Regions from separate parts of the Streptomyces sp. NPDC006197 genome, predicted to be linked through region 2. Evidence: riboswitches for the same ligand, from Rfam matches in the RefSeq annotation. Region 2 holds a riboswitch; each other region holds the start of a gene.
What was found. A riboswitch is a leader RNA that binds a small molecule or an ion and turns the genes downstream of it on or off. The one in region 2 is predicted to bind thiamine pyrophosphate.
Positions count from the first base shown of each region.

Region 1 (4,143 bases), on a different contig from region 2:
GCACCGGCTGGTGGTGTCTTCGGTACGTGCGTACGTCGGCGCGGGCGCGTCAGACGGCGAGCGCCTGGGCGCGGCGCTTCACCTCCGTGCCGCGGTTCTCGTTGAGCGCCTGCGCGGGCGTGCCCGGCAGGCTCTCGTCCGGAGTGAAGAGCCACTCCAGCATCTCTTCGTCGGTGAAGCCGTCGTCCCGCAGCAGCGTCAGGGTCCCGACCAGACCCTTGACGACCTTGTCGCCCTGGATGAAGGCGGCGGGCACGTACAGCGCGTTGTTCGGTCCGCGGCGCACGGCGATGAGCTGGCCCTCCTTGACCAGCTGCCGCACGCGCGTCACCTCGACATCGAGCATCTCCGCGATCTCGGGCAGGTTGAGCCAGGCGGGGACGAGAGCATCGATCTTTACGTCAATCTCGGTCACAGGACAAGCCTGCCATCCCGGACTGACAGCCGGTAGTCGGACCCTACCGGGCTGCCGCCTTCAGGGGGACGGACGGGTCCGCGGCGCGCTCGGGGTCGACGGGCGCGGCGGCCTCGATCAGCTTGCGGCCCTGCGCCAGGTCGCGCGGGCGGCCGACGGCGAGGAGGGCCACCGGCACGCCGGCGCGCAGCCAGAGCACGGACCAGGCCTCGTCGGCCGGGTCGCCGCGCCACAGCAGCTCGTCGGCGTCCGCGTGGTGTCCCGCGTACTGGACGAAGCGGCCGAACTGCTCGGACCAGAAGTACGGCACCGGGTCGTACGGCACGTCGGCGGCGCCGGTGATCGCCGCCGCGACCACGCGGGGCCCCTGGAGCGCGTTGTCCCAGTGGTGGACGAGGAGCCGCTCCCCGTAGCGGGCGGAGGGGAAGGAGGCACAGTCGCCGACGGCGTACACGTCGGGCAGGGAGGTGCGCAGCCGGTCGTCCGCGGTGACGGCGCCGCTCGGGTCGAGGGCGATGCCGGAGCCGGTGAGCCAGCCGGTGGCGGGGCGGGCGCCGATGCCGACGACGACGGCGTCGGCGGGCAGCTCACGGCCGTCGGCGAGGACGACGCGGCCGGGCGCACCGGGCGCACCGGGCTCGACGGTGTGTACGCGCGCGTGGGTGAGGAGTTCGGCGCCGCTCGCCCCGTACCACTCGGCCATGGGGGCGGCGACCTCGGCGGGCAGCGCTCCGGCGAGGGGGCGGTCGGCGGCCTCGACGACGGTGACGGCGCAGCCCGCCTCGCGCGCGGCGGTGGCGAACTCGGCGCCGATCCAGCCGGCGCCGACGACCACGACGGAGTGGCGGCGCTCCAGGACGGGCCCGAGGCGCACGGCGTCGTCGAGGGTGCGCAGCAGATGGACGCCGGGGACGCCCTCGGTGCCGGGCAGGGTGACGGGATGGGCGCCGGTGGCGACGACCAGGGTGTCGTACGCGACGGGTCCGGCCTCGGTGTCGATCTCGTGGTCGGCGGCGCGCAGTCCGGTGACGTCCAGGCCGAGCCGGAGCTCGATGTCGAGGTCCTCGAAGTCGATCTCGAAGGCGGAGTCCTCGGCCTTGCCGAGGAGGATCGCCTTGGAGAGCGGCGGCCGGTCGTAGGGCTGGTGGGGTTCGGCCCCGATGAGGGTCAGGGGGCCGGTGAAGCCCTGCTCGCGCAGGGCGACGGCGGTCTGGACGCCCGCCATTCCGGCGCCGACGATCACGACGTGCTGCTGGGCCTGCTTCTGCTCGCTCACCCGACCACCTTACGCATCTGACGAATCGTCAGGAATAGGGGGGTGGTGAGGGAGGGGTCTGCGGCCCCCGGCGGCGCGGGCTAGTCTGGCGGGCGTAAAGCACTCGCGGGAGTCCGGACGCACCGGGCTGAGAGGGAGGCTGGGACGGCCTCCGACCGTACGAACCTGATCCGGGTCATGCCGGCGAAGGGAGGGGCTGGACGCCCATGCGTTCTTCTCGTGTCCATGTGTCCGACGTCCGTGTCTCCGACGTCCTCGTGGTCGGGGGCGGCATCATCGGCCTGGTCACGGCCTGGCGGGCCGCGCAGCGCGGGCTGCGCACCGCCGTCGTCGACCCCGACCCGGGCGGCGGGGCCGCGCGGGTCGCGGCCGGCATGCTCGCCGCCGTCACCGAACTCCACTACGGCGAGGAGACCCTGCTCGGGCTCAACCTCGCCTCCGCGGCCCGCTACCCCGCGTTCGCCGCCGAACTGGAGGAGGCCGCCGGCCACGACGTCGGCTACCGCGCCTGCGGCACCCTCGCCGTCGCCCTCGACGCCGACGACCGGGCCCACATGCGCGAACTGCACGCCCTGCAGACCCGCTGCGGGCTCGTCTCCGAATGGCTCAGCGGCCGCGAGTGCCGCCGGCTCGAACCGATGCTGGCGCCCGGCGTCCGGGGCGGGCTGCGGGTCGACGGCGACCACCAGGTCGACCCGCGCCGACTGGCCGCCGCGCTCCTGCGCGCCTGCGAACGGGCCGGGGTCGTCTTCCACCGGACCCTCGCGGAGCGGCTCACGGTCGTGCGGGACCGGGCGCGCGGCGCCGTGCTCACCGACGGCGAGGAGCTGACGGCCGACCAGGTCGTCCTCGCCGCGGGCAGCCTCAGCGGGCGGCTCGCGGGCGTGCCCGAGGAGGTGCTGCCGCCGGTCCGCCCCGTCAAGGGCCAGGTCCTCCGGCTGCGGGTGCCGCCCGCGTACGCCCCCTTCCTCTCCCGCACCGTCCGCGCCGTCGTCCGCGGCAGCCACGTCTACCTGGTGCCCCGCGAGAACGGCGAGCTCGTCGTCGGCGCCACCAGCGAGGAGCTCGGCTGGGACACCACGGTGACGGCGGGCGGGGTGTACGAGCTGCTGCGCGACGCCCACGAGCTCGTCCCGGGCATCACCGAGCTGCCGCTCACCGAGACGCGGGCCGGACTGCGCCCCGGCTCCCCCGACAACGCGCCGCTGCTCGGCCCCACCGCCCTGCCCGGCCTGCACCTGGCCACCGGCCACTACCGCAACGGGGTGCTGCTCACCCCCGTCACCGGCGACGCCATGGCCGAGGCGCTCACCACCGGCGCCCTCCCCGACGAGGCGCGCCCCTTCACCCCCCGTCGTTTCTCCCCCGCCCCTCCCGTACGTCAGGAGCAGCCCGCATGAACGTGTCCATGACCGTGTCCGTGAACGGAGAGGCGCGCGAGCTCTCCGGCCCCCTCTCCCTGGACGCCCTCGTGGCGACCCTGACCACGGCCCCCTCGGGCGTCGCGGCGGCGCTCAACGAGACGGTCGTGCCGCGCGGCGAATGGGCCACCACGCTGCTCGGCGAGGGCGACCGGGTCGAGGTCCTCACCGCGGTGCAGGGAGGCTGACCGGAATGTCCGACGACGTTTTCACCCTCGGCGGTACGGAGTTCTCCTCCCGCCTCATCATGGGCACCGGCGGCGCCCCCAGCCTCGACGTCCTGGAACGCTCCCTCTCCGCCAGCGGTACGGAACTGACGACGGTCGCCATGCGGCGTCTGGACCCCACGGTCCAGGGCTCGGTCCTCTCCGTCCTGGAACGCCTCGGCATCCGGGTCCTGCCGAACACGGCGGGCTGCTACACCGCGGGCGAGGCCGTCCTCACCGCCCGCCTGGCCCGGGAGGCGCTCGGCACGAACTGGATCAAGCTGGAGGTCGTCGCCGACGAGCGCACCCTCCTGCCGGACGGCGAGGAGCTCCTGGCCGCGGCCGAGACCCTGGTCGACGACGGCTTCGTCGTCCTCCCCTACACCAACGACGACCCCGTCCTGGCCCGGAAGCTGGAGGACGTGGGCTGCGCGGCGATCATGCCGCTCGGCTCCCCCATCGGCTCCGGACTCGGCATCCGCAACCCGCACAACTTCCAGCTGATCGTCGAACGGGCCGAGGTCCCGGTGATCCTCGACGCCGGCGCGGGAACGGCCTCGGACGTGGCGCTCGCGATGGAGCTGGGGTGCGCGGCGGTGATGCTGGCGTCGGCGGTGACGCGGGCGCAGGAGCCGGTGCTGATGGCCGCGGCGATGCGGCACGCGGTCTCGGCGGGCCGTCTGGCCTTTCGGGCGGGCCGCATTCCCCGCCGGCACTTCGCCTCCGCGTCCTCCCCGACCACGGGCCAGGCCCACCTGGACCCGGAACGCCCAGCCTTCTGACCCCACCGGGCCTGCGCCCGCCCCCGTTGTGGGCGCCCGTTCC
Region 1 covers NZ_JBEXSZ010000268.1:28-4,170, forward strand. The annotation lists gene ABZ318_RS39120 (Rv2175c family DNA-binding protein) at 50-415, opposite strand; gene ABZ318_RS39125 (FAD-dependent oxidoreductase) at 459-1,691, opposite strand; TPP riboswitch at 1,787-1,900, shown strand; gene thiO (glycine oxidase ThiO) at 1,898-3,091, shown strand; gene thiS (sulfur carrier protein ThiS) at 3,088-3,300, shown strand; gene ABZ318_RS39140 (thiazole synthase) at 3,306-4,100, shown strand.
Region 1: another riboswitch for thiamine pyrophosphate. It lies ahead of thiO (glycine oxidase ThiO); the one in region 2 lies ahead of thiC (phosphomethylpyrimidine synthase ThiC).

Region 2 (12,504 bases):
CGAAGCCGATCATCCAGCGGAAGCCCCAGTAGGCGACGGGGATGTTGGGCCGGTAGTCGCCGGGGCCGAACTTCTCCTGCTCGGCCTTGTTCACGTCGTTGATGCCCGGGACGTACGAGCTGAAGTCGTCGTTCGCGAGGAAGGACAGCAGGCCGGGGACCTCGACGGCGACCGTGTTGTGGCCCTTCTCGACGTCGCCGTAGGCGAAGACCGAGAAGGGCGCGGGCGCCTCGCCGTCCCAGAGCGCCTCGGCGGCGGCCATCTTCATCGGCTGCTGCTTGAACATGACCTTGCCGAGCAGGTCGCCGCTGATGGCGGTGCCGAGACCGGCGATGATCAGCGTGATCAGACCGAGCCGCAGCGAGGTCCGCATGATCGGGATGTGCTTCTTGCGCGCCAGGTGGAAGGCGGAGATGCCCACCATGAACGCGCCGCCGACCAGGAACGCCGCCGTCATCGTGTGGAAGAACTGGGTGAGCGCGGTGTTCTGGGTGAGCACCTGCCAGAAGTCGGTGAGCTCCGCCCGGCCGCGCTCCTTGTCGATGCGGTAGCCCACGGGGTGCTGCATCCAGGAGTTGGCCGCCAGGATGAAGTACGCCGAGAGGATCGTGCCGATCGACACCATCCAGATGCAGGCGAGGTGGATCTTCTTCGGCAGCTTGTCCCAGCCGAAGATCCACAGACCGATGAAGGTCGACTCGAAGAAGAAGGCGATGAGCGCCTCGAAGGCGAGCGGGGCGCCGAAGATGTCGCCGACGAAGCGAGAGTAGTCGGACCAGTTCATGCCGAACTGGAACTCCTGCACGATCCCGGTGACCACGCCCATGGCGATGTTGATCAGGAAGAGCTTGCCCCAGAACTTCGTCGCCCGGAGGTACTTCTCGTTCTCCGTCCGGACCCAGGCGGTCTGGAGCCCGGCGGTGAGCGCGGCGAGGGAGATCGTCAGGGGGACAAAGAGGAAGTGGTAGACGGTGGTGATGCCGAACTGCCAGCGCGCCAATGTCTCCGGCGCCAAAGCTAGGTTCACGTCGTCTTCTCCTTACGTCGACGTGGGTCACAGCGGGCAGTCTGCCTGGCGGGTTCCACCCAAAGAGGGAGGAAACAGGGCACGCTTGTGAACGCGTTCACATTCACAAGCATTATGACTCATACGAAATCCGTACCGTCAATCGGGGGCCCCTCTACCGAAGGTGATCTCTTCCCAGGACCTTCAACATATTGTTGAATCGGGGGCATGACCCTTCGGATACGCATCATCTGGCCGGCCGGACACACCACGGCCACCCTTGAGGAGACCCCCACGAGCAAGGCGCTCGCGGGAGCCCTCCCGTTCTCCTCCACCGCCCGCACCTGGGGCGAGGAGGTCTATTTCGACACACCGGTCTCCGCCTCGGTCGAGGACGGCGCGCGCCAGGTCGTCGAGCCCGGCACCGTGGCCTTCTGGACGGAGGGCGACGCGCTCGCCCTCCCCTACGGCCCCACCCCGATCTCGCGGGGTGACGAATGCCGGCTGGCGAGCCCCTGCAATCTGCTGGGCGCGCTCGACGGCGACCCGCGGATCCTGGCCACCGTCAGGGACGGCGACCCGATCCGCGTCGAGGCCGCCGCGGGCTGACCGGCCCGACCCGCGGGAGTCCGTCAGCGGGCCGACCGGCCCGACCCGCGGGAGTCCGTCAGCGGCTGACCGGCCCGACCCGCGGGAGTTCGTCAGCGGCTGATCAGCCCTCCTTGCGGAAGCCCTCCGCCGCCTTCAGGAACAGGTCGTTGGCCTCGCACTCACCGATCGTGACGCGCACGCCCTCGCCCGCGAACGGCCGCACCATCACGCCGTGCCGCTCGCACTCCGCCGCGAACTCCATGGTCCGCTCGCCGAGCCGCAGCCAGACGAAGTTGGCCTGGGTGTCCGGCACGGTCCACCCCTGGGCCACGAGCCCCGCGTGGACCCGCTCGCGCTCCCCCACCAGCGAGCCGACCCGGCCGAGCAGTTCGTCCTCGGCCCGCAGCGAGGCCACCGCCGCGTCCTGCGCCAGCTGGCTCACGCCGAACGGCACCGCCGTCTTGCGCAGCGCCGCCGCCACCGGCTCGTGGGCCACCGCGAAGCCGACCCGCAGCCCCGCCAGGCCGTACGCCTTGGAGAAGGTGCGCAGCACGGCGACGTTGGGCCGGTCGCGGTAGAGCTCGATGCCGTCCGGGATGTCGCTGTCGCGGACGAACTCCCGGTAGGCCTCGTCGATCACGACGAGGACGTCGGAGGGCACCCGGTCCAGGAAGCGCTCCAGCTCCGCCCGGCGCACGGCGGTGCCCGTGGGGTTGTTGGGGTTGCAGACGAAGATCAGCCGGGTCCGCTCGGTGATCGCCTCGGCCATCGCGTCGAGGTCGTGCACCTCGCCCTCGGTCAGCGGCACCTGCACGGAGGTGGCGCCGCTGATCTGCGTGATGATCGGGTACGCCTCGAAGGAGCGCCAGGCGTAGATCACCTCGTCGCCCGGGCCCGAGGTGGCCTGGAGCAGCGACTGCGCGACGCCGACCGAGCCGGTGCCGGTGGCCAGGTGGGAGACGGGCACGCCGAAGCGGTTCGCCAGTTCCTCCGTCAGACCGGTGCAGGCCATGTCGGGGTAGCGGTTGAAGCTCGCGGCGGCGGCCAGCGTGCTCTCCATGACCCCCGGCAGCGGCGGGTAGGGGTTCTCGTTGGAGGACAGCTTGAAGGCCACGGGACCGCCCGCGGCGGCCGGCTTGCCCGGCTTGTAGGTGGGGACACCGTCCAGCTCGGCGCGCAGCTTGGGGCTGCCGGTGCTCGTCCCGCTGGTCTCGCTCACAGTGTGGCCTCCTCGACCGTCCGTACCGCCAATACTCCTCACCTTAAGAGGATTCGCCGCCGCTGCGAATGGGCTGTGGACAACAGGAGGGACACGCTGTGGACACGGCCCCGCTCGTGTTCCGGGAGAGGGGGGCGCGCGACAGGGTGGCGTGCGCCGGTGGCGGGCGCCGTGGCGCGCATCCCCCGTAGAGGTGAGTTGAGACCTCTTCGAGACCTCGCCCCCTCGCCAGGCCTACACCGTTCGATGGCCATAGATCACACGCCAGAAGCCCTAACTACCTTTGATTCAGCGCATCTTGGGCTTCTTCGATCATGCAGAAACGTGCCTGTCAACGCCTGCATATGCGACCGTCCCGACCGCCCCTCATCGCCCTACTATCGGCTCGCCATGACAGCAGCAGGGAAGCACCAGGTGAGCCGGGCACAGACCCGGGGAAGCCGGCAGGGCCGGGCAGGCATCCGGGACGTGGCCGCCGCCGCCGGGGTCTCCATCACGACTGTCTCCGACGCGCTCAACGGCAAGGGCCGACTCCCGGACGCCACCCGCCGCCACGTCCGCGAGGTCGCCGACAGGCTGGGCTACCGCCCATCCGCGGCGGCCCGCACGCTCCGTACCGGCAAGTCGGGACTCATCGGCCTGACCGTGACCACGTACGGGGATGAACCTTTCACCTTCACCGAATTCGCGTACTTCGCGGAGATGGCCAGAGCAGCCACATCGGCGGCGCTCGCCCGGGGCTACGCCCTGGTCATCCTCCCCGCCACCTCCCGCCATGACGTCTGGTCGAACGTCGCCCTCGACGGCACCGTCGTCATCGACCCCTCCGACCACGACCCGGTCGTCACCGAACTGGTCCGCCAGGGCCTGCCCGTCGTCTCCGACGGACGCCCCGCCGGCACCCTTCCGGTCACCGCCTGGGTCGACAACGACCACGAAGCCGCCGTCCTCGACCTGCTCGACCACCTCGCAGCCGCCGGCGCCCGCCGGATCGGCCTCCTCACCGGAACCACCACCGACACGTACACCCGCCTGTCCACCACCGCGTACCTCAACTGGTGCGAACGGGTGGGCCAGGACCCCGTCTACGAGGCCTATCCGGCGCACGACCCGTGCGCGGGCGCCGTCGCGGCCGACCGGCTGCTCGCCCGCCCGGACCGGCCCGACGCCGTGTACGGCCTCTTCGACCCCAACGGAACCGACCTCCTCGCGGCCGCGCGCCGCTACGGACTGCGCGTCCCGGACGACCTGCTGCTGGTCTGCTGCAGCGAGTCGACCGTCTACGCCACCACCGAACCGCCCATCACCACGCTCTCGCTCAAGCCGCGCCGGATCGGCACGGCCGTCGTCCAGCTCCTCATCGACGCCATCGAAGGGATCGACACCGACGGTCCGGTCGAGCAGGTGATACCGACCGAACTCATCATCCGCACCTCCTCGCAGCGACGTTCGCCACGCACCACGGTCAGCCCGCCACGCTCGCCGGCCAAGGACTGACACCACGGGCGGCGGCGCCCGAACCCGCCGTCATCCGAACCGCCGTCCCCGCCCCTGCCCGTGGGCAGGGACGGCGAAACCGATCACCGCACCGGGCTCATCCCTGGACTAGACCTTCACAATTCGGGCGAAACAATCGGCGAACCCGGAGTGAACCCGGATTCACCACCCCTGGTGCGTCACACGGAAGGGCCCTCATTCCTATGATGGGCGGACGACACCGCGGACCACCCCGACCAGGCCGGTCCGCGATGTGCAGGGCATCGCGACGGTGGTGGAGGGGTCGATGACTCAGGGGGCCGGTCAGGAGCCCGTGGTGCGCACGGCGACATTGCGTGACTTCCGCGTACCGCCGTACGCCCGCGTGCCCGTACAGGGCCACGCCGCCGAGCCGCCGTCCCCGGCGGAGCCGCCGACGGCGCCGCCGGGCGAGCCCGCTCCGGTCGAACGCCTGTCTGCCGTCGCGTATCCGGCATCCGCCGAGCACCTCCCCCCGATCGCCCCCTCCCCGGTCGAGGCCGTCCCGGTGCCGACCCCGCCGGCCGAGACCCTCCCGGCCGAGGCCCCTCCGGCCGAGGCGCCCCCGGCCGCGCCCGCCGCACCACTCCCGGCCGCCGCGCCGCAGACCTCCGCGCCGCAGGCACCCGCGCCCGCCGCACCGCCGGTAGCCGTGCCTGCCGCGCCTCCGGCCCCCGCCCCCATGCCCGCCGATCCGACCCTCCACCTGGGGCACCGGCTCGCCCCGGCGTACGCCGCCCCGGCCGGCTCCTCCATCGTCTCCGTCGCCACCGGCCACCCGGGCAACGCCTTCCCGGAGGGCGAGCCGCCCGAGGGCTACACCCCGACCGAGCGCGACCTCCCCGTCATCAACCGCGGCGACACCGTCCAGGTCCCCGTCACCACCGAACCGGCCCCCGCCCCGGAGCCCGCGAACGGCGACGGACCCGGCCCCCTCTACGTCGTCGGCGACGTCCACGGCTACCTCGACGAGCTCCTCGCCGCCCTGCGCGCCCAGGGCCTCATCGACGAGAACGGCGGCTGGGCCGCGGGCAACGCCCGGCTCTGGTTCCTCGGCGACTTCACCGACCGCGGCCCCGACGGCATCGGCGTCATCGACCTCGTCATGCGCCTCTCCGCCGAGGCCGCCGCCGCCGGCGGCTACTGCAAGGCCCTCATGGGCAACCACGAGCTGCTGCTGATCGGCGCCAAACGCTTCGGCGACACGCCCGTCAACTCCGGCGCGGGCACCGCCACCTTCCAGGCGGCCTGGCTGCTCAACGGCGGCCAGAAGCACGACATGGACCGGCTCCAGGACGTCCACCTCCAGTGGATGTCCCGGCTCGACGCCGTGGTGCGCGAGGACGACCACCTCCTCGTGCACTCCGACACCACCGCGTACCTCGAATACGGCCAGACCATCGAGGACGTCAACGACACGGTCCACGAGATCCTCAACCGGAACGACGCCGACGAGGTCTGGGACGTCTTCCGGAAGTTCACCAAGCGCTTCGCGTTCCGCGACGACGGCGGCCCGCAGGCCGTCCAGGAGCTGCTCTCCACCTACGGCGGCCGCCGGATCGTGCACGGCCACAGCCCCATCCCGTACCTCCTCGGCCAGGTCGGCACCGAGGACGGCGAGGACAGCGCGGGCCCGGTCGTCGACGGACCGCACGTGTACGCCGACGGTCTCGCGATCGCCATGGACGGCGGAGTGACCATGGCCGGAAAGCTACTGGTCGTCCAACTCCCCCTGAACGGCTGACGCATAACGCTGCGCATCCGGGGAAGGCGATTTCCGGAAAGACCCTGTCAGGCCGTGGTGTCACCGCAATACCATCGGGTCATCCGTAGCAGGCTCTCCTCCGTTTCCGCCCGACCCACCGTTTCCCACGGCTGATCCGGGCCTACGGAGCATCGGGGGATGCACATGAACGTGGCTCCGCACCTGCTGACCGAGGATCGCGCCGAGTACGAGCGGGTCCTCGACGACGCACTGAGCACCGCCCACGCACGTCCGGATCTCGCCGGAGTCGGAACGAGGCTCACGGTCGCGCAGCTGCGCGCCATGACGATGAACGCGACAGCGCTCATCACCACCGCCGCGGCCCTCGAGTACGACCACTTCGTGAAGGTCCGCGAGCAGAACCGGGCGGCCCTCGGGACCCGGACACCCGAAGCCGAACCGGGCACGGACACCGGCGCGGGCGCCGGCGTCGTCGCCATCGTCACCGTGCTGCTGCCCGTCCTCGCGGGCACCGCCGCCGCGATATTCCTGCTGGTCGGCGGGGTCCTGCACGCCCTCGCGCCCAGCGTGGTGTTCGGCGAGACCCTGCTGACGGCAGGCCTCGTCTTCGCCGCCCTCGCCGCCGCCGGCCTGCTCTCCGCGGGCGTCGGCCTCCTCGTGACCGCCCTGCGCAACAGGCCGGCCGCGGCGGACGGGGCCGCCACGGCCGACGACGAACTCTCCCTCGCCAGGGAGGCCTGGCGCCACGCCCTCCTGGAGCGCGGCATCCTCCCCTTCCTCCGCGACGCCCTCGCCGCCGCGGCGCCCCCGGACCCGACGGCGCCCTGAGGAACGGCGGGGCCGGGGCCCACCCGGCCGACGGCAGGAGGAACGGCGGGCCGGGACCACCCGGCCGACGGCAGGTAGACGCGGTTGCCGCTCGCCACGAACTCCTACGACTTCTCCGCCGTACCGACCTCGATCTCCCGCTGCGTGCCGCCGTGCTCACGCCGGATGTGAAAGGCCTCTACACCGGCCAGGCCGACCGGGTCCGCCTGCTCACCGAGGGCGGTCGGCAGATACGGGGGAAGACGCCCTTCGTCCCCGACACGAAGATCCCCGGCTGCCCGTCCGACTGGGTCGCCCGGATGATCCCGCCGGGCGACAGCGTGACGGAGTGCAGCATCCACCTCGTGACGGACGACGGTGCCAAGCCGTTCGCGGTGGGTTTCGCGGAGGCGGGCCAGCCGGGACTGGTGACCTGGCGGGCCCCCTCCGCTGAGGCGGCCGGGTCAGCCGGCCGACCCGCCGCCCGTCTCCGCCAGCGGCAGATACACGCGGTTGCCGGAAGCCGCGAACTCCTTCGACTTCTCCAGCATCCCGGCCTCGATCTCCTCCGGGGTGGCGTCCGCCTCGCCGCCGAACTGCTCCGTGATGCTTCTGCTGATCTTCATCGAGCAGAACTTCGGACCGCACATCGAGCAGAAGTGCGCGGTCTTCGCGGGCTCCGCCGGCAGCGTCTCGTCGTGGAACTCGCGTGCGGTGTCCGGGTCGAGCGCCAGGTTGAACTGGTCCTCCCAGCGGAACTCGAACCGCGCGTCCGAGAGCGCGTCGTCCCACTCCTGCGCACCCGGGTGCCCCTTGGCGAGGTCCGCGGCGTGCGCCGCGATCTTGTACGTGATGACGCCCGTCTTCACGTCGTCCTTGTTCGGCAGGCCCAGGTGCTCCTTGGGCGTGACGTAGCAGAGCATCGCCGTGCCCCACCAGGCGATCATCGCGGCGCCGATGCCGGAGGTGATGTGGTCGTACGCGGGCGCGACGTCCGTGGTCAGCGGGCCGAGCGTGTAGAACGGCGCCTCCTCGCAGATCTCCTGCTGGAGGTCGATGTTCTCCTTGATCTTGTGCATCGGGACGTGCCCCGGGCCCTCGATCATCGTCTGCACGTCGTGCCGCTTGGCGATCGTGTTCAGCTCGCCGAGCGTGCGCAGCTCCGCGAACTGCGCCGCGTCGTTGGCGTCCGCGATCGAGCCGGGGCGCAGACCGTCGCCGAGCGAGTACGTGACGTCGTACGCCGCCAGGATCTCGCAGAGCTCCTCGAAGTTCGTGTAGAGGAAGTTCTCCTTGTGGTGCGCCAGGCACCAGGCGGCCATGATCGAGCCGCCGCGCGAGACGATGCCGGTCTTGCGGCGCGCGGTGAGCGGCACGTACGGCAGGAGCACGCCGGCGTGCACCGTCATGTAGTCGACGCCCTGCTCGGCCTGCTCGATGACCGTGTCCTTGTAGATCTCCCAGGTCAGCTCCTCGGCCTTGCCGTCGACCTTCTCCAGGGCCTGGTAGAGCGGCACGGTGCCGATCGGCACGGGGGAGTTGCGCAGCACCCACTCGCGGGTGGTGTGGATGTTGCGGCCGGTGGACAGGTCCATGACCGTGTCGGCGCCCCACTTGGTCGCCCAGGTCATCTTCTCCACCTCCTCCTCGATGGAGGAGGTGACGGCGGAGTTGCCGATGTTGGCGTTGACCTTCACCAGGAATCGCTTGCCGATGATCATCGGCTCGATCTCCGGGTGGTTCACGTTCGCCGGCAGCACGGCGCGGCCCGCGGCGATCTCCTCCCGTACGACCTCGGGGGAGACGTTCTCGCGGATCGCGACGTACTCCATCTCCGGGGTGATCTCGCCCCGGCGGGCGTACGCGAGCTGGGTCACCGCCTGCCCGGCGCGGCCGCGGCGCGGCAGGCGGGGGCGGCCGGGGAAGACGGCGTCGAGGTTCTTCAGCCCACCGCCGCGCGGGGAGGTGTGCTTGATGCCGTCGTCCTCGGGGCGGACCGGGCGGCCCGCGTACTCCTCGGTGTCGCCGCGCGCGATGATCCAGTTCTCGCGCAGCGGGGGAAGGCCCCGCCGGACATCGGTGTCGATGGCGGGGTCGGTGTACGGGCCGGACGTGTCGTACAGCGTGACGTCCTTGCCGTTGGTGAGGTGCACCTGACGGACGGGCACCCGGAGGTCGGGGCGCGAGCCCTGGACGTACCCCTTGTGCCAGCCCGGCGTGCGCTCCTGCCCGTCGGTCTGGTTCTGGTCGGAGGCAGGCGTGCGTGCATCCTGAATGGTCATGAGACCGATCTCCCTACGCCGGCATTACCCGGTAACAGGTTCGGCGGTCGGCGCAGCCTCTTCCCGTACGCGCGTACGGTGATCAGCGCCCTCTCAGCCCGGTGCTCCGAGCTCCCGCGTGTGCAAAGGTGCCACCACGCTAGCGTCATCCCTGGCGTGCTGAACAGTGGGCCCCCGCCGTTCTTGCGATGATCGGCCGGTGACTTCCCCCCAGCAGCCCCCCGAGCCCCACCGCCACGCCCACGATCCCGGACACGGACACGGTCATGGGCACGGAGCCGGAGGAGGAGGCGGCGGGCACGGCCACAGCCACAGCCATGGGCCCGCCGCCCCGGTCTCGCGGCATCTGCGCAAGGTCATCGCCGCGATCCTGATCCCCTTCGCCGCCGCCGTCGTCGTCGGGCTCGCGGTCCTGTGGCCGGGCGGCACCCCGGCGCACGAGCGCACCGGCGTGGGCTTCGACCGGCAGACCCAGCAGGGCGAGGTCGTCTCCGTCGAGCACGTCGACTGCAAGGACGTGAACGCCGCTCAGGTCCCGCCGACCGGCGACACCTCCACTCCGGAGGGGCGCGAGGCGGTCAACGCCCAGCAGGGGAAGTGCGAGAAGGCGACGGTCGAGGTCACCAGCGGTCCGGACAAGGGACGCAGGTTCGTCGAGATCGTGCAGCCGGACGCGCCGCGCCAACTGCACCAGGGGCAGGGCGTGGTGGTGGCGTACGCCCCCGACGCCCCGCACGACCTGCAGTACTCGGTGACCGATGTGAACCGCAAGCTGCCGATGGCGCTGCTCGCCGGCATCTTCGCCGTCGCGGTCGTGGTCGTCGGCCGGATGCGGGGGCTCATGGCGCTCATCGCGCTCGCCGTGAGCTTCCTCGTGCTGACGTTCTTCATCCTGCCGGCGATCCTGCAGGGCTCGAACCCGCTGGTCGTGGCGGTGGTCGGGTCGAGCGCGATCATGCTGCTCGCGCTCTACATGTGCCACGGGCTCTCGGCCCGCACCTCGGTCGCCGTGCTCGGCACGCTGATCTCGCTGCTGCTGATCGGTCTGCTGGGCTCGCTCTTCATCGGCTGGGCCTCACTCAGCGGCAACACCGACGACAACACCGGTCTGATCCACGGCCTGTACCCGGAGATCGACATGTCCGGCCTGCTGCTCGCGGGGGTCATCATCGGTTCGCTCGGTGTGCTCGACGACGTGACGGTCACCCAGACCTCGGCGGTCTGGGAGCTGCACCAGGCCGATCCGGGCATGGGGCCGCGCGGCCTGTACCGGGCAGGGATCCGGATCGGTCGCGACCACATCGCCTCGGTCGTGAACACGCTGGTGCTGGCGTACGCGGGTGCCGCCCTGCCGCTGCTGCTGCTCTTCTCCATCGCCCAGAGCAGCATGGGGACGGTGGCCAACAGCGAGCTGGTCGCCGAGGAGATCGTCCGGACCCTGGTCGGGTCGATCGGTCTGGTGGCGTCCGTCCCGGTCACCACGGCGCTCGCGGCCCTGGTGGTCTCCGCCGACCGGCCGGCGTCCGGGGGTGGGAAGCCGGCTGCGGTACGGGGAGGGCGGCGCCGTCGCGCCAAGTGAGGTGTGCGTGCTGGGGGATCGGGCCGGCCCGGCTCGGGGAGGAGGGTCCGGCTCGCCTCAGGGAGGAGGGCTCGGCTCGGAGAGGACGACCGGTTCAGGCGGGCCTGTTCAGGCGGACCGGCTCAGGCGGGCCGATTCAGGCGGACCGATTCAGGCGGACCGGCTCCCTAGGGGCCGGCTCAGGCGGGGCCGGCGTTCTCTTCGGCCAGGATCCGGCCCAGGGCGGCCTCCAGGTGGTCCTCGAAGTCGCCGAGCGTCCGTTCCTGACCGAGCGGAACCAGCTTGTCCGTCCGGTCGAGGAAGGCGACCAGCGGCGGCGCGCTGGCCCGGAACAGTGCGCGGTCACCGCCCACCTGGAGCCGGATGGAGACGTCCGAGAGCCGCTCGGGCTCCGTCGGGGCGATGTGCACGTCACCGTCCCCGCTCGGCCGGTTGATCCCGTCGAGCAGCAGCTCCCGCCCGAACGCCCAGGTCACAGGGGCGTCTCCGGGAAGGTGGAAGGTCATCCGCACCGCGTAGGGATCCCGGGTCTCATACCGGAGTTCGACCGGGATCTTGAAGGAGAGCTCCTCGGAGACGAGGAAGCTCATCAGGACCTCGGCCTGAACTGACTCTCGCATCGTGTACCCCGCAGTAGATGAAGCAGTTGTGTAAACACAGCTGCTGAAAGCTGTGACCGAAACGGCCAGGAATGATCCCCCACGGCCCTCTTGACGCAATCGTGCTGTAAGCACTAGCAGATCACAAGGAGTGATTTTTCAGATACTGATAGAGAACGCGAGTGAACCGAAGAGCTTTCCGATCTCTGTGCGTAGTCGCTCGACTGCTGGGAGCAACCGTTCTTCCTGGTGAAGAGGGAGGGAAATCGCCATTGCGGCCGCTGTGGAGCCCGCGGTGATGGGGATCGCGGCACAGACCGTGCCCAGCGCATATTCCTGGCGCTCCACCAGGGGTTCCATTCGTCCCAAACCGCCCAAACGATCCAAAAGGACACGGCGATTACGCACCGTGTACGGAGTGATGGCTTCCACCGGGTGGCGGTCGAGGTGGTCTTGACGAGATTTCAGATCGAGTTGACTCAGCAGGCACTGGCCGATCGCATGGGCGTGCGCGGTCTCGCGGAAGTCGGCCCATTCCTCCACCGCGGGGGCGGAAGGGGTGTCGGCGACGGCGACGAGTTCTACCTCGCCTTCGCGGTAGAAGGCGAGGTAGATGGGTACGCCGATCTCGTCCCGCCAGCGGGCAAGAGAGTCTTCGATCTTGATGCGACGATTCTGCACAGCTCCGCCGCCGGCCAGCCGGAAGGCGGCCTCGCCCAGGACGAACACGCCCTTGTCGCGGAGCAGATAGCCCTCGTGCGTCAGGGTGCGGAGCAGGTGGTAGGTGGTGGGCAGCGGAAGGCCCGTCTCGCGGGCGAGCTGCTTCGCGGGGGCGCCCTCCGCATGGGAGGCCACGGCCTCCAGGAGTCTCAGCGCCCGCTGCACCGATCCGATCAGGGTAGGCGCTGCCGTCTGCGTAGCCATGGCCAAAGGTCACCCCCAGGCGTGAGGACGGGTGCAGTGCACCCGCCCGCGGGGGCCGCCCCCGCGCGCCCGCCGGGCCTGGGAAACCGCTGGTCAGTATGGAGGTCTACGCCTGTAGTCCCCATCGCGGCGGAGAGATTCCACTCTAGTGGCAGCCTCGGGGCCCATACCCCGATTCGGCCCGGGCGGTCCCCCGCCCGGGCTAACGCCCTCCATCGCCTTCATGCCGATCAATAGCTTGTGCTACCAGTCCTCG
Region 2 covers NZ_JBEXSZ010000014.1:47,016-59,519, forward strand. The annotation lists gene ABZ318_RS06830 (cytochrome ubiquinol oxidase subunit I) at 1-1,027, opposite strand, end outside; gene ABZ318_RS06835 (cyclophilin-like fold protein) at 1,235-1,615, shown strand; gene hisC (histidinol-phosphate transaminase) at 1,719-2,816, opposite strand; gene ABZ318_RS06845 (LacI family DNA-binding transcriptional regulator) at 3,207-4,313, shown strand; gene ABZ318_RS06850 (metallophosphoesterase) at 4,984-6,075, shown strand; gene ABZ318_RS06855 (hypothetical protein) at 6,235-6,885, shown strand; gene thiC (phosphomethylpyrimidine synthase ThiC) at 7,329-9,146, opposite strand; TPP riboswitch at 9,140-9,274, opposite strand; gene ABZ318_RS06865 (YibE/F family protein) at 9,313-10,725, shown strand; gene ABZ318_RS06870 (SsgA family sporulation/cell division regulator) at 10,905-11,345, opposite strand; gene ABZ318_RS06875 (helix-turn-helix domain-containing protein) at 11,484-12,248, opposite strand; gene ABZ318_RS06880 (DUF5326 family protein) at 12,492-12,504, opposite strand, start outside.

Region 3 (12,504 bases), on a different contig from region 2:
GCTGTACGAGTCGGACAGGGGCTCCGAGGCCTTCGGCCCGCTCACCGGCCTCGGCGCGGCCCTGATCCTGGCCTGCACCACCGCCACCCTCCTGACCGCCGCGCTGGAGTCCCGGCAGGGCCGCGCCCACACCACCGAGGCGCTCCTGCGCATCGGCGCCCCACCCACCGTCCTGCGCACGGCGGCCCTGCTGCGCGCCGCCGCCCTGCTCGCCGTCTTCCTCCCCCTGACCTGGGCGGTCGCGGAACTGGCGGCCCTGCCACTGACGAGCTGAGCCGGCCGCCTCCGCTGTCGGCCGGCCGCTGACCGCTGAGCCACTCGCCGCCCGCCACCGACCGGTCGAGTCGGCCGCCTCCGCTGTCGGCCGGCCGCACGAGGGGCCGCCCGTCGTGGCGGCCCCTATCGTGGGCCCATGGCGACGCTCCCCCCGGCACACCGCCCGCCCGGACCGCGCGGGCACGGACGCGAGATCCACACCCTCGCCGAGTTCGACGCGGCGCTCGCCCGACCCGGATCGCTCGCCGGTCAGCGGATCCAGTCGGTCGACCTCACCGACCGGACCTTCGCCCTGCTCACCGCCGTCACCGCCGACGCCGTCTTCCTCGGCTGCCCCATGGAGCCGCAGGCCGCCGCCAAGGTCCGCGCCGACGGGGCCCTCGTCTTCCCGCCCGTCCCCGAGCTGCCCTTCGACCCCTACCGGGCGCGGCTCTACACGCCCGAGGAACTCTTCGCGGGGATCACCGAGACCGGGTACGAGTCGACGCCCGACTTCCTCGCGTACGCCTGGTTCGGCCGGACCAGGGCCGACGGCGACATCTTCTCCTCGATGCTCCGCTCCCTGCACGACGACGCCGTCTCCGACGCCCTCGACGAACTCCTCGACGGGGCCGGGGTCGTCGGCGTCATGGGCGGGCACGCGACGGGCCGGGGCACGGAGGCGTACGCGGGCGCCGCCCGGCTCGGCAGGACCCTGGCCCGCGCCGGGCTGACCGTGGCGACCGGCGGCGGACCGGGCGCGATGGAGGCCGCGAACCTCGGCGCGTACCTCGCCCCCTTCGACGACGCGGCCTTCGTCTCGTCGCTGGACCTGCTCGCCCGGACCCCGTCCTTCACCCCGTCGGTGACGGACTGGGCCCGCGCCGCCTTCGCGGTCCGGGCCCGGTGGCCGGGCGGTGGGGACTCGGTCGGCATCCCCACCTGGTTCTACGGCCACGAGCCGCCGAACCCGTTCGCCGGGCACGTCGCCAAGTACTTCGCCAACGCCACCCGTGAGGACGGCCTCCTGGCCCGCTCGACGGCGGGCATCGTCTTCCTGCCGGGCGCGGCGGGCACGGTCCAGGAGATCTTCGACAACGCGACCCCGAACTACTACGGGTCCCGGGGCGCGCCGACCCCGATGGTCCTGGTGAACCGCGCCCACTGGACCACCCGCCTCCCGGCCTGGCCCCTCCTGGAGACCCTCGCCGCCGGCCGCCCGATGGCGGCCCGGATCGCCCTGGTGGACTCGATCGACGAGGCCCCGGAGGCACTGGAGCGCCTCGGGTCGTAGCAGACCCCCCGTGTGGGCAATCGTCCCGCTGGGGCGGGACGGGTGGGCACACGGGACGGCGCCCTCAGCGGCGCCCCCGCGTTCCGCGCCTTGACCCGCACCCCAGCGGCGGCGCGCATCCGGTGCGGGTCCAGGCTCGGGAGCCTCGGGCGCCGGCAAGGGCGCCGTCCCGTTGTGCCCACCCGTTCCGCCCCAGCGGAACGACTGCCCACAACGGGGTGCGGGGTGGGCACTGCCCCCGCGGCGGCCGTCACTTCCTCCAGTACAAGTGGTGCGTGACCTTCCCGCTCGGGCTGGGCACGACATCGCAGTGGTACCGGTCGAGCAGCTCGTCGGGCGAGTCCCAGAGCTTCACCCCCGCGCCGAGCTTCACCGGCGACACCGCGACGTGCAGGGTGTCGACGAGGTCCGCGTCGAGGAACTCCCGGATGGTGGTGGCCCCGCCGCCGAGGCGGACGTCCTTGCCCCGTGCCGCCTCCCGCGCCATCCCGAGGGCCGTGGCCGGGTCGGCGTCGACGAAGTGGAACGTGGTGTCGGAGAGCGTGAACGAGGGGCGCGGGTGGTGGGTCAGCACGAACACCGGCGTGCGGAACGGCGGCTCGTCCCCCCACCAGCCCTTCCACTCCTCGTTCTCCCAGGGCCCGCGCTGCGGCCCGAACTTGTTGCGGCCCATGATCTCGGCACCGATGTTCCGGTGGAAATCCCGCGTCAGGTAGTCGTCGAGGCCGCGGCTGCCCCCGGGATCGGTGCGGTTCGGCCAGCTCGCCGTGGCCCCCGCCCACGAGAACATGGCCGCGGGATCCGCGTGCCCGAACGGCCGTTCAAGACTCTGGCCCTCACCGGTACCGAACCCGTCCGACGAGACCATGAAGTTCTGGACTCTGAGCAACTGACTCATGGCTGTTCCTCCTGTGCGGTCGACGAAAAGACGACGAACGACAAGGAGACTCCCCCGGCGGGGAGAACTCATCGCAACCGCGCTACGGAATCTCGTCCCCCAGCACCACCACGTCCTCCGCCCGGAACTCCACGCCCACCCCCGCACCCTCCTCCGGCGCCTCCCGGAGCGGAAGCTCGGCCTCCAGCGCGGGCCCCTCGGCCGGGCGGAGCCGTACGACGACCTGGCTGCCCCGGAAGGTCCGGGACTCCACCGTCCAGGCGGAACCGTCCCCCACGAGCCGCACCCCGCCCGGGCGGACGAGGAGTCGCCGCTCCCCCTCCGGCGAGCCGTCCGGGACCGGGACCTTCCCCCACACCGTCTGCGCGACCGTGCCGGTCACCCGTGCCGCCACCACGTTGTCGAAGCCCAGGAACCGCGCCACGAACTCCGACGCGGGCCGCCGCCACACGTCGGCCGGCGCACCCGACTGGGCGATCCGCCCGTCCCGCATGACCACGAGCCGGTCGGCGAGCGCGAAGGCCTCGCCCTGGTCGTGGGTGACGGCGAGGACCGTCGTCCCGAGCCGCCCGAAGAGCTGCCGCAGCTCCACCACGAGCCGCTCCCGCAGGCCCCGGTCGAGCTGGCCGAGCGGTTCGTCGAGCATCAGGAGCCGGGGCCGGGGCGCGAGCGCGCGGGCGAGCGCCACCCGCTGCTGCTCGCCGCCGGACAGCGCGGCGACGGACCGCCGCTCGGCGCCGGGGAGGCCGACGAGGTCGAGCAGCTCCCGCACCCGCTCCGCCTGTTCGGCCTTCCCGGCACCCCGCATGCGAAGGCCGAAGGAGACGTTGCCGCCGACGTCCCGCTGCGGGAAGAGCTGGTGGTCCTGGAACATCAGGCCGACGCCCCGCCGGTGCACCGGCACCCCGGCCTGGTCGGCGCCGCCGAGCAGCACCCGGCCGCCGTCGAGCGACTGGAGCCCGGCGACGGCCCGCAGCAGCGTGGACTTGCCGCTGCCGCTCGGGCCGAGCACGCACACGATCTCGTGCTCGGCGACGTCCAGGTCCACGGCGTCGAGCACGGCCCGCTCCCCGAACCGTACGGTCGCGTCCTCGATCGACAGCATCAGAACTCCCCGGAGGTCCGGTCGGTGCGGAGCCGTTCGAGCAGCAGCAGGGACACCGCGCACACCACCATCAGAATCGTCGAGAGGGCCATCGCCTGGCCGTAGTTGAGTTCGCCGGGCCGGCCGAGCAGCCGGGCCACCGCCACCGGGAGCGTGGGGCTGTCGGGCCGGGCGATGAACACGGTCGCCCCGAACTCGCCGAGCGACACCGCGAACGCGAACCCGGCCGCGATGAGCAGTGCCCGCCGCACCAGCGGCAGGTCCACCTCCCGCCAGGCCCGCCAGGGCGAGGCGCCGAGCACGGCCGCCGCCTCCCGCAGCCGCTCGTCCACCGCGCGCAGGACCGGCAGCATCGTCCGTACGACGAAGGGGACGCCGACCAGGGCCTGGGCGAGCGGTACGAGGATCCAGCTGGCCCGCAGGTCGAGCGGCGGTTCGTCGAGGGTGATGAGGAAGCCGAAGCCGACGGTGACGGCGGAGACCCCGAGCGGCAGCATCAGCAGCGCGTCGAAGCCCCGCACGAGCCGGCCGGCCCGCCTGGTCAGGGCCGCCGCCGCGAGCCCGCCGACCAGCACCGCGATGGCGGTGGCGGCCACCGCGTACCGCAGCGAGTTCCCGATCGCCTCCAGCGGCGGGACGAGGAAGGTCCCGGACTCGTCGAGCGAGCCGAGCGCCCGGTAGTAGCCGAGCCCGTACCCGTGCGGCCCGGCGAAGGAACGTTCCACGAGCACACCGAGCGGCAGCAGGATCAGCAGCGCCACGGAGAGCAGCACGCCCGCGAGCAGCGCCCACTGTCCGGCGCCGCGCGGCCGGCGCGCGGTCCGCTCGGGTGCCACGAGCCGCAGGGCGGTCTCCCGCCGCCGTACCGTCCAGGCGTGCACGCCCAGGATCGCGCCGACCGCCACGAACTGGACGAGCGTGAGCACGGCCGCCGTCGGCAGGTCGAGCAGCCGGGCGGTCTGCCGGTAGATCTCGGCCTCAAGGGTGGAGTACGCGTCCCCGCCGAGGATCTGCACGACGCCGAAGGAGGTGAAGGTGAAGAGGAAGACCATCAGGGCGGCCGCCGCCACCGCCGGCACGAGCGCGGGCAGCGTCACCGTCCGCCAGGCCGTCCAGCGCGAGGCGCCGAGGACCCGGGCGGCCTCCTCCTGGCGCGGGTCGAGCTGCGACCAGAGGCCGCCGACGGTCCGGACGACGACCGCGTAGTTGAAGAAGACGTGCGCGAGGAGGATCGCCCACACGCTGGTGTCGAGCCGCAGCCCCCACAGCTCGTCGGTGAGCCCGCCCCGGCCGACGAGCGCCAGGAACGCCGTGCCGACGAGGACGGTCGGCAGCACGAACGGCACCGTGACGACGGCCCGCAGCACGCTCTTGCCGGGGAAGTCGAAGCGGGCGAAGACGTACGCCCCGGGCAGCGCCACCAGGAGGGTGAGGCCGGTGGAGGCGAGCGCCTGCCAGACGGTGAAGCCGAGCACGTCGAGGATGTCCGGCCGGCTCAGCGTCTCGCCGATCCGGCCGAACCGCCAGGCGCCGTCGGGGCGGAGCCCCCGGTCCACGATGGACACGACGGGCCAGGCGAAGAAGACCCCGAAGAACGCGACGGGCAGGGCCATGAGCCCCAGCCGCGTCGCGTTCCCCCGGAGGTCGCGCCTCACTCCGGGACGCGCTACTTCAGGACGAGCGACGACCACTGCCGGATCCACGGGTCACGCTTCTCGGCGATCTTCTCGGGCGCCATGGTCTCCGGCTTCTCGATCACCACGCCGTGCTTGGTGAACAGCTCCGGCAGGGCCGCGTCCTTCGCCACCGGGTTGACGAACATCTGGAGCGGCATGTCCTCCTGGAACTCCTTGGAGATCAGGAAGTCGATCAGCGCCTTGCCGCCCTCGGGGTTCTTCGCGCCGTTCAGCAGGCCCGCGAACTCGGTCTGCCGGAAGCAGGTGCCGGTGGAGACGCCGGTGGGCGCCACCTTCGGCTGCGGCTCGCCGTACAGCACCTCGACCGGCGGGCTGGAGGCGTACGACACGACCAGCGGCCGGTCGCCCTTGGCCTGCTTGCCGCCGGCCGAGCCGGAGAACTCCTGGTTGTAGGCGAGCTCCCAGCTGTCGACGGTCTTCACGCCGTTGGCCTTGAGCTTCTTCCAGTAGTCCTGCCAGCCCTCGTCGCCGTACTTCGCGGCCGTGCCGAGGAGGAAACCGAGGCCCGGGGAGGACCGCTCGGGGTTCTCCACCACCAGCAGGTCCTTGTACGCCGGCTTCGCGAGGTCGTCGAAGGTGACCGGCGGCGCCAGCTTCCTGTCCGCGAAGTACTTCTTGTCGTAGTTGACGCAGATGTCGCCGGAGTCGATCGGGGTGACCCGGTGCTCCTTGTCGAGCTGGTACGCGGCCGGGACCCGGCCCAGGCCCTTCGCCTCGTACGGAACGAAGATCCCGTTGTCGAGGGCGCGGGACAGCAGCGTGTTGTCGACGCCGAAGAAGACGTCGCCCTGCGGGGAGCCCTTGGTCAGGATCTCCTTGTTGACGGCCTCGCCGGCGTCGCCGCTCTTCAGCACCTTGACGGTGAAGCCGGTCTGCTTGGTGAAGTCCGCCAGCACCTCCTTGGAGGCGTTGAAGGAGTCGTGGCTCACGAGGGTGACGGTCTTGGGCGCGGGCGCGCCGGTCTTGCCGGCCGCCCCCCGGACGTCGTCGGTGCCGCACGCGGCCAGGCTGGTGACGCCGAGCGCCGCGACGATCGCGACGGCAGCGGCCTTCTTGATGCTCACTGAGATTCCTCCTGGGTGTGACCAGGAAGAGACGCGGCCCCGCCCACCCGAAGGTGGGCAGGGCGCAACAGCTTGAGTTACGACCGAACTTCCTACCCAGAATGACCTGGGCGAGGTTCAGAGGGTCTGCGGTCCTACGGTGACCGCACTCTCAGCGCTGTGGCGCTCCCCTGTCGGAATATGGAGATGTGTTCGAGCTCAGACTACAAGGTCAGCGCTCGGCGGCCGCGAGCTGTCCACAGGCACCGTCGATCTCCTGCCCCCGGGTGTCCCGCACGGTCACCGGCACGCCGTGGCGGGCGATCGCCTCGACGAAGGCCTTCTCGTCCTCCGGGCGGGACGCCGTCCACTTCGAACCGGGCGTCGGGTTCAGCGGGATCAGGTTGACGTGCACCCGCTTGCCCTTGAGCAGCCGGCCCAGCAGGTCACCGCGCCAGGCCTGGTCGTTGATGTCCCGGATGAGGGCGTACTCGATGGAGATCCGGCGCCCGGACTTCTCCGCGTACTCCCAGGCCGCGTCGAGGACCTCGCGGACCTTCCAGCGCGTGTTGACCGGCACCAGGGTGTCGCGCAGCTCGTCGTCCGGGGCGTGCAGCGACACCGCGAGCCGGCACTTGAAGCCCTCGTCGGCGAAGCGCAGCATCGCGGGCACGAGACCGACGGTGGAGACGGTGATGCCGCGCTGCGAGAGCCCGAGCCCGTCCGGCTCGGGGTCCGTGAGCCGCCGGATGGCTCCGACGACCCGCTTGTAGTTGGCGAGCGGCTCGCCCATGCCCATGAACACGATGTTGGAGAGCCGCGCCGGTCCCCCGGGCACCTCCCCGTCCCGCAGGGACCGCATCCCGTCCACGATCTGGTGCACGATCTCGGCGGTCGACAGGTTCCGGTCGAGCCCCGCCTGCCCGGTCGCGCAGAACGGGCAGTTCATGCCGCAGCCGGCCTGTGAGGAGATGCACATGGTCACCCGGTCCGGGTAGCGCATGAGCACCGACTCCACGAGCGTGCCGTCGTGCAGCCGCCACAGGGTCTTGCGGGTGGTGTCGTCGTCGCACGAGATGTGGCGCACCACGGACATCAGGTCGGGCAGCAGCTCCCCGGCCAGCTTCTCCCGCGAGGCGGCCGGAATGTCGGTCCACTCGGCGGGGTCGTGCGCGTACCGCGCGAAGTAGTGCGTGGACAGCTGCTTGGCGCGGAAGGGCTTCTCGCCGATCGCGGCGACGGCCTCCTTCCGCTCGGCGGGCGAGAGGTCGGCCAGGTGCCGCGGCGGCTTCTTGGCTCCGCGGGGGGCGACGAAAGTGAGTTCTCCGGGCTTGGGCATGGTCCTACCAGTGTCGCAGACGAATTCCGGCAAGGCCGCGCCCCAGGAATCGGCCGATCGCACGATTGGCCGATCACCCACCCGATGATGTTGAGTGTCCACGCCAATGGATCATGATCAGGTCATCGGAGGACTCCGGATGAAGGCTGTTGTACGGGGGGCCGCCGTCGCGGCGGTGCTGGCGCTCGCGCTGACGGCGTGCGAGGACGGGAGCACGACGGCGGGAGGCGCGCCGACGGGCAGGGCGACGGCGGACTCGCCCGCCGAGAAAGGCCAGGGAGGCGGCGGGTCGCCTGCTCCCACCGACCACCAGGGCATCACACCGAACTTCCCCCCGGTGTCGATCAACGCGACCGACATGTACGCCGCGCTCCCGAGCGACGGCAGCATCGAGACCATGTCCAGCGGCGAGACCATCGTGATCCAGGACGCCGACGCCCTCAGGGGCTGCGCCGAGCTGACGAGGTCGCCGTGCACCGCCGGGATCGAGGTGGCCGGGCACAAGGACATGGAGTCACGCAACCCGGACGGCGCGCGTGTCGAGTTCACCCTCCTCGCCTTCGCCGGCAAGGACGAGGCCGCCACGGAGATGAAGGCTCTCGCGGAGCAGAAGCGGAAGCCCGGCGAGGCGGACGAGCACCCGGTGAAGTCGCTGAAGATGAACACCGGCGCCGAGGAGACCGAGGCGTTCCAGCACGACAACAGCATCGACGTCGTCATGCGCGTCGGCTCCGTCGTGGCCTACGTCATGGCGAGCGACACCTCGCCCGACAACGCGAAGTACGCGGCGAAGCTCCAGATCGCCCGCGTACAGGCAATCGCGGCAGGGATCGACCCGGACCGCGGCTGACCTGGGGGACGCCGTGCCCTCACGGCATGCGAAGGGCCCCCGGTCCGCACCTGACGTGCGGACCGGGGGCCCTTCCGCGAACCCGACGGAAGCTCCGCTCAGCCGCTGCCCACGAACAGTGCCAGCAGCAGCCACACCACCGGCGCCGTCGGCAGCAGCGAGTCCAGCCGGTCCATGATGCCGCCGTGCCCCGGCAGCAGCGTGCCCATGTCCTTGATGCCCAGGTCACGCTTGATCATGGACTCGCCGAGGTCGCCGAGCGTCGCGCTCGCCGCCACCGCCAGGCCGAGGATCAGACCCTGCCACCAGGCACCCTCGTCGATCATGAACTCCATGCACAGCGCGCCCGCCGCCATCGCGAACGCCACCGCACCGACCAGACCCTCCCGGGTCTTGCCGGGACTGATCCGCGGGGCCAGCTTGTGCTTGCCGAAGCGCCAGCCGACCGCGTACGCCCCGGTGTCGCTGACCACGGTCAGGATCAGGAAGGTCAGCACCCGCTGCGGCCCGTCGTCCGCGGTCAGCAGCAACGCCACGAAGGTCGCCAGGAACGGCACGTAGAACGCGGCGAACACCCCCGCCGTGACGTCCTTCAGATAGCCCTCCGGCGGCTCCGTCATCCGCCAGACGAGCACCGCCAGCGCCGTCAGGGCCATCGCCACCCAGGCGCCCTCGGGGCCCCGGACGTAGCCGGCGACGACCATCGCCGCGCCGCCGACCGCAAGCGGGACCAGCGGAGCCTTGATCGCCTTGCGCTCCTGGAGGCGGGAGGTGAGCTCCCACAGGCCGACGACCACGGCGACCGCTATCACTCCGACGAACGCCGGCTTCCAGATGAACAGCGACGCGATGATGACGGCACCGAGACCGACCCCGACCCCTATGGCCGCGCCCAGGTCGCGGCCCGCGCTCTTCTTCTGCCGTGGCGCCGGCGGCGGAGGCGGGGTGGGGCTGGACATGGGCTCCTGCGGGTGCTCGTGCGGCGTCTCGTCACGGAACAGGGGGCCGCTCGGGTGAGCGGCCCCCCGGCCGTGACCGTCCTGGAATCCGCCGGCGGGAACGTCGGGCACGATGGGCATGGGCCGAGTCTGCGCCGCCTGATGCCGATCGTATGCGGGACCCGCCGGGGCAGGCCCCTGGTCGGGTCCCCCACGGCCGGAACCGGCCGGGGCCCCCCAGGAAGAGTCGTTCATCAGACCTCGAGCAGCTCGGCTTCCTTGTGCTTGAGCAGCTCGTCCACCTGCGCGACGTACTTCGCGGTGGTGTCGTCGAGCTCCTTCTCGGCACGGCGGCCCTCGTCCTCGCCGACCTCGCCGTCCTTGACGAACTTGTCGATGGTCTCCTTGGCCTTGCGGCGCACCGAGCGGATCGAGATCTTCGAGTCCTCGGCCTTGCCCTTGGCGACCTTGATGTACTCCCGGCGGCGCTCCTCGGTCAGCTCGGGGAACACCACCCGGATGATGTTGCCGTCGTTGCTCGGGTTGACCCCGAGGTCCGAGTCCCGGATCGCCTGCTCGATGTTGCGCAGGGCGCTCTTGTCGAACGGCGTCACCACGGCCATGCGCGGCTCCGGGACGGAGAAGGACGCCAGCTGGTTGATGGGGGTGATGGCACCGTAGTACTCGGCCACGATCTTGTTGAACATCGCCGGGTGCGCACGGCCGGTGCGGATCGCGGCGAAGTCCTCCTTGGCGACCACGACGGCCTTCTCCATCTTCTCCTCGGCCTCGAGGAGGGTCTCTTCGATCACCACTTGCTCCTGCGTGTCGTCGCGTTGTGTCCTGCACGGTGTACGACCGGCAGGGCTCTGTCCATCCCCTTGCGGGGCGGTTCCCCGGTTCGGGTCAGGCCCGGGTGCCCTGGTCGCTCACGAGCGTGCCGATCTTCTCACCCTTCACCGCGCGAGCGATATTGCCCTCGGCGAGCAGTTCGAAGACGAGGATCGGGAGGTTGTTGTCCCGGCACAGGGTGATGGCGGTGGCGTCGGCGACCTTGAGGTCGCGGGAGAGCACCTCGCCGTACTCGAGGGCGTCGAACTTGACCGCGTCGGGGTTGGCCTTCGGGTCGGAGTCGTAGACGCCGTCCACGCCGTTCTTGCCCATGAGGAGGGCCTCGGCGTCGATCTCCAGGGCGCGCTGGGCGGCGGTGGTGTCCGTGGAGAAGTACGGCATGCCCATGCCCGCACCGAAGATGACCACGCGGCCCTTCTCCAGGTGGCGGACGGCGCGCAGCGGGATGTACGGCTCGGCGACCTGGCCCATGGTGATGGCGGTCTGGACGCGGGAGTCGATGCCCTCCTTCTCCAGGAAGTCCTGGAGGGCGAGGCAGTTCATCACCGTGCCGAGCATGCCCATGTAGTCGGAGCGGGCCCGGTCCATGCCGCGCTGCTGGAGCTCGGCGCCACGGAAGAAGTTGCCGCCGCCGATCACGATCGCGATCTCCGCGCCGTCGCGGACGACGGCCGCGATCTCACGCGCGATGGCGTGCACGACGTCCGGGTCGACCCCGAGACCGGTGCCGCCGGAGAAGGCCTCCCCGGACAGCTTCAGCATGTAGCGGCCGGCCTTTTTGCCGTTGGTGTCGTCGCCCTGTACGGCGCCCTGGTTCATGGAGATCTCCTCGTGCACATACGAAGGAGGCCATTGCCTTGGGTCCTCACGGTATCCCGTACGGCAATGGCCTCCTCGTCAGATCTGCGGTCGTCCTGCGCGTGCGCGGACGACTGCCTCAGACCCTACCGGGGTCCGGTGTCCGTCGCGTTCGCGGACGGACTCAGATGCCGACCTTGATGCGGGTGAAGCGCTTCAGGGTGACACCGGCCTCGTCCAGGATCTTCTGGACGGACTTCTTGTTGTCAAGGGCGTACGGCTGGCCGAGCAGCGTCGCGTCCTTGTAGAAGCCGTTCACGCGACCCTCGACGATCTTGGCGATCGCGGCCTCGGGCTTGCCCTCGGCGCGGGTGGTCTCCTCGGCGATGCGACGCTCGGACTCGACGACCTCGGCCGGAATGTCTTCCTTGGTGAGGTACTTCGGCGCGAAGGCGGCGATGTGCTGGGCGACACCCTTGGCGACGTCGGCGTCGGCCTTGTCGAACTCGACGAGGACACCGATCTGCGGCGGGAGGTCCGGCATCGTGCGGTGCATGTACGCGTAGACGAAGCCGTCGGCGTACTGCGCGAAGCGGTCCAGGACGATCTTCTCGCCGAGGTTGGCGTTGGCCTCGTCGACGTACGCCTGCACGGTCTTGCCGGCCTCGATCTCGGAGGCGAGCAGGGCCTCCAGGTCGGCCGGGGCGGTGGCGGCGACGTGCTTGGCCAGCTCGGCGGCGACGGCCTGGAACTTGTCACCCTTGGCGACGAAGTCCGTCTCGCACTTCAGCTCGACGAGGACGCCGGAGGTGTTGTCGTCGGCGATGAGGGAGACCACGGCGCCGTTCTCGGCAGAGCGGCCCTCGCGCTTGGCGACGCCCTTCTGACCCTTGATACGGAGCGCCTCGACGGCCTTGTCGACGTCGCCGTCGGCCTCGTCCAGGGCCTTCTTGCAGTCCATCATGCCGGCGCCGGTGAGCTCGCGGAGCTTCTTGACGTCAGCGGCGGTGTAGTTCGCCATGAGTCTGTTTCTCTCTCGAAGTCTGAAAGATCGGGCGGGTCCACGGGTGGACGGCGGGGGCTTCGTGGGCCCCCGCCGTCGTCACCCGAAGGTCCTGAAGGGTCAGGCCTGCTCGGCGTCCGCGGCCGGAGCCTCGGCGACCTCGGCAGCGGCCTCGGCCGGAGCGGCCTCGGCAGCGGGGGCCTCGGCAGCCTCGTCGGCCTTCTTCTCACCCTCGAGCAGGTCGCGCTCCCACTCGGCGAGCGGCTCGCCCTGGGCCTTCTCGCCCGGCTTCGAGTCACCGGTCGCGGCACCGGAGCGGGCGATGAGGCCCTCGGCGACGGCGTCGGCGATCACGCGGGTGAGCAGGGTGACGGAGCGGATCGCGTCGTCGTTGCCCGGGATCTTGTAGTCGACCTCGTCGGGGTCGCAGTT
Region 3 covers NZ_JBEXSZ010000156.1:1,382-13,885, reverse strand. The annotation lists gene ABZ318_RS33170 (hypothetical protein) at 1-274, shown strand, start outside; gene ABZ318_RS33165 (LOG family protein) at 413-1,549, shown strand; gene ABZ318_RS33160 (dihydrofolate reductase family protein) at 1,800-2,447, opposite strand; gene ABZ318_RS33155 (ABC transporter ATP-binding protein) at 2,530-3,552, opposite strand; gene ABZ318_RS33150 (iron ABC transporter permease) at 3,552-5,165, opposite strand; gene ABZ318_RS33145 (thiamine ABC transporter substrate-binding protein) at 5,219-6,313, opposite strand; TPP riboswitch at 6,385-6,495, opposite strand; gene rlmN (23S rRNA (adenine(2503)-C(2))-methyltransferase RlmN) at 6,525-7,631, opposite strand; gene ABZ318_RS33135 (hypothetical protein) at 7,771-8,481, shown strand; gene ABZ318_RS33130 (phosphatidate cytidylyltransferase) at 8,580-9,674, opposite strand; gene frr (ribosome recycling factor) at 9,674-10,231, opposite strand; gene pyrH (UMP kinase) at 10,326-11,090, opposite strand; gene tsf (translation elongation factor Ts) at 11,254-12,090, opposite strand; gene rpsB (30S ribosomal protein S2) at 12,193-12,504, opposite strand, start outside.
Region 3: another riboswitch for thiamine pyrophosphate. It lies ahead of ABZ318_RS33145 (thiamine ABC transporter substrate-binding protein); the one in region 2 lies ahead of thiC (phosphomethylpyrimidine synthase ThiC).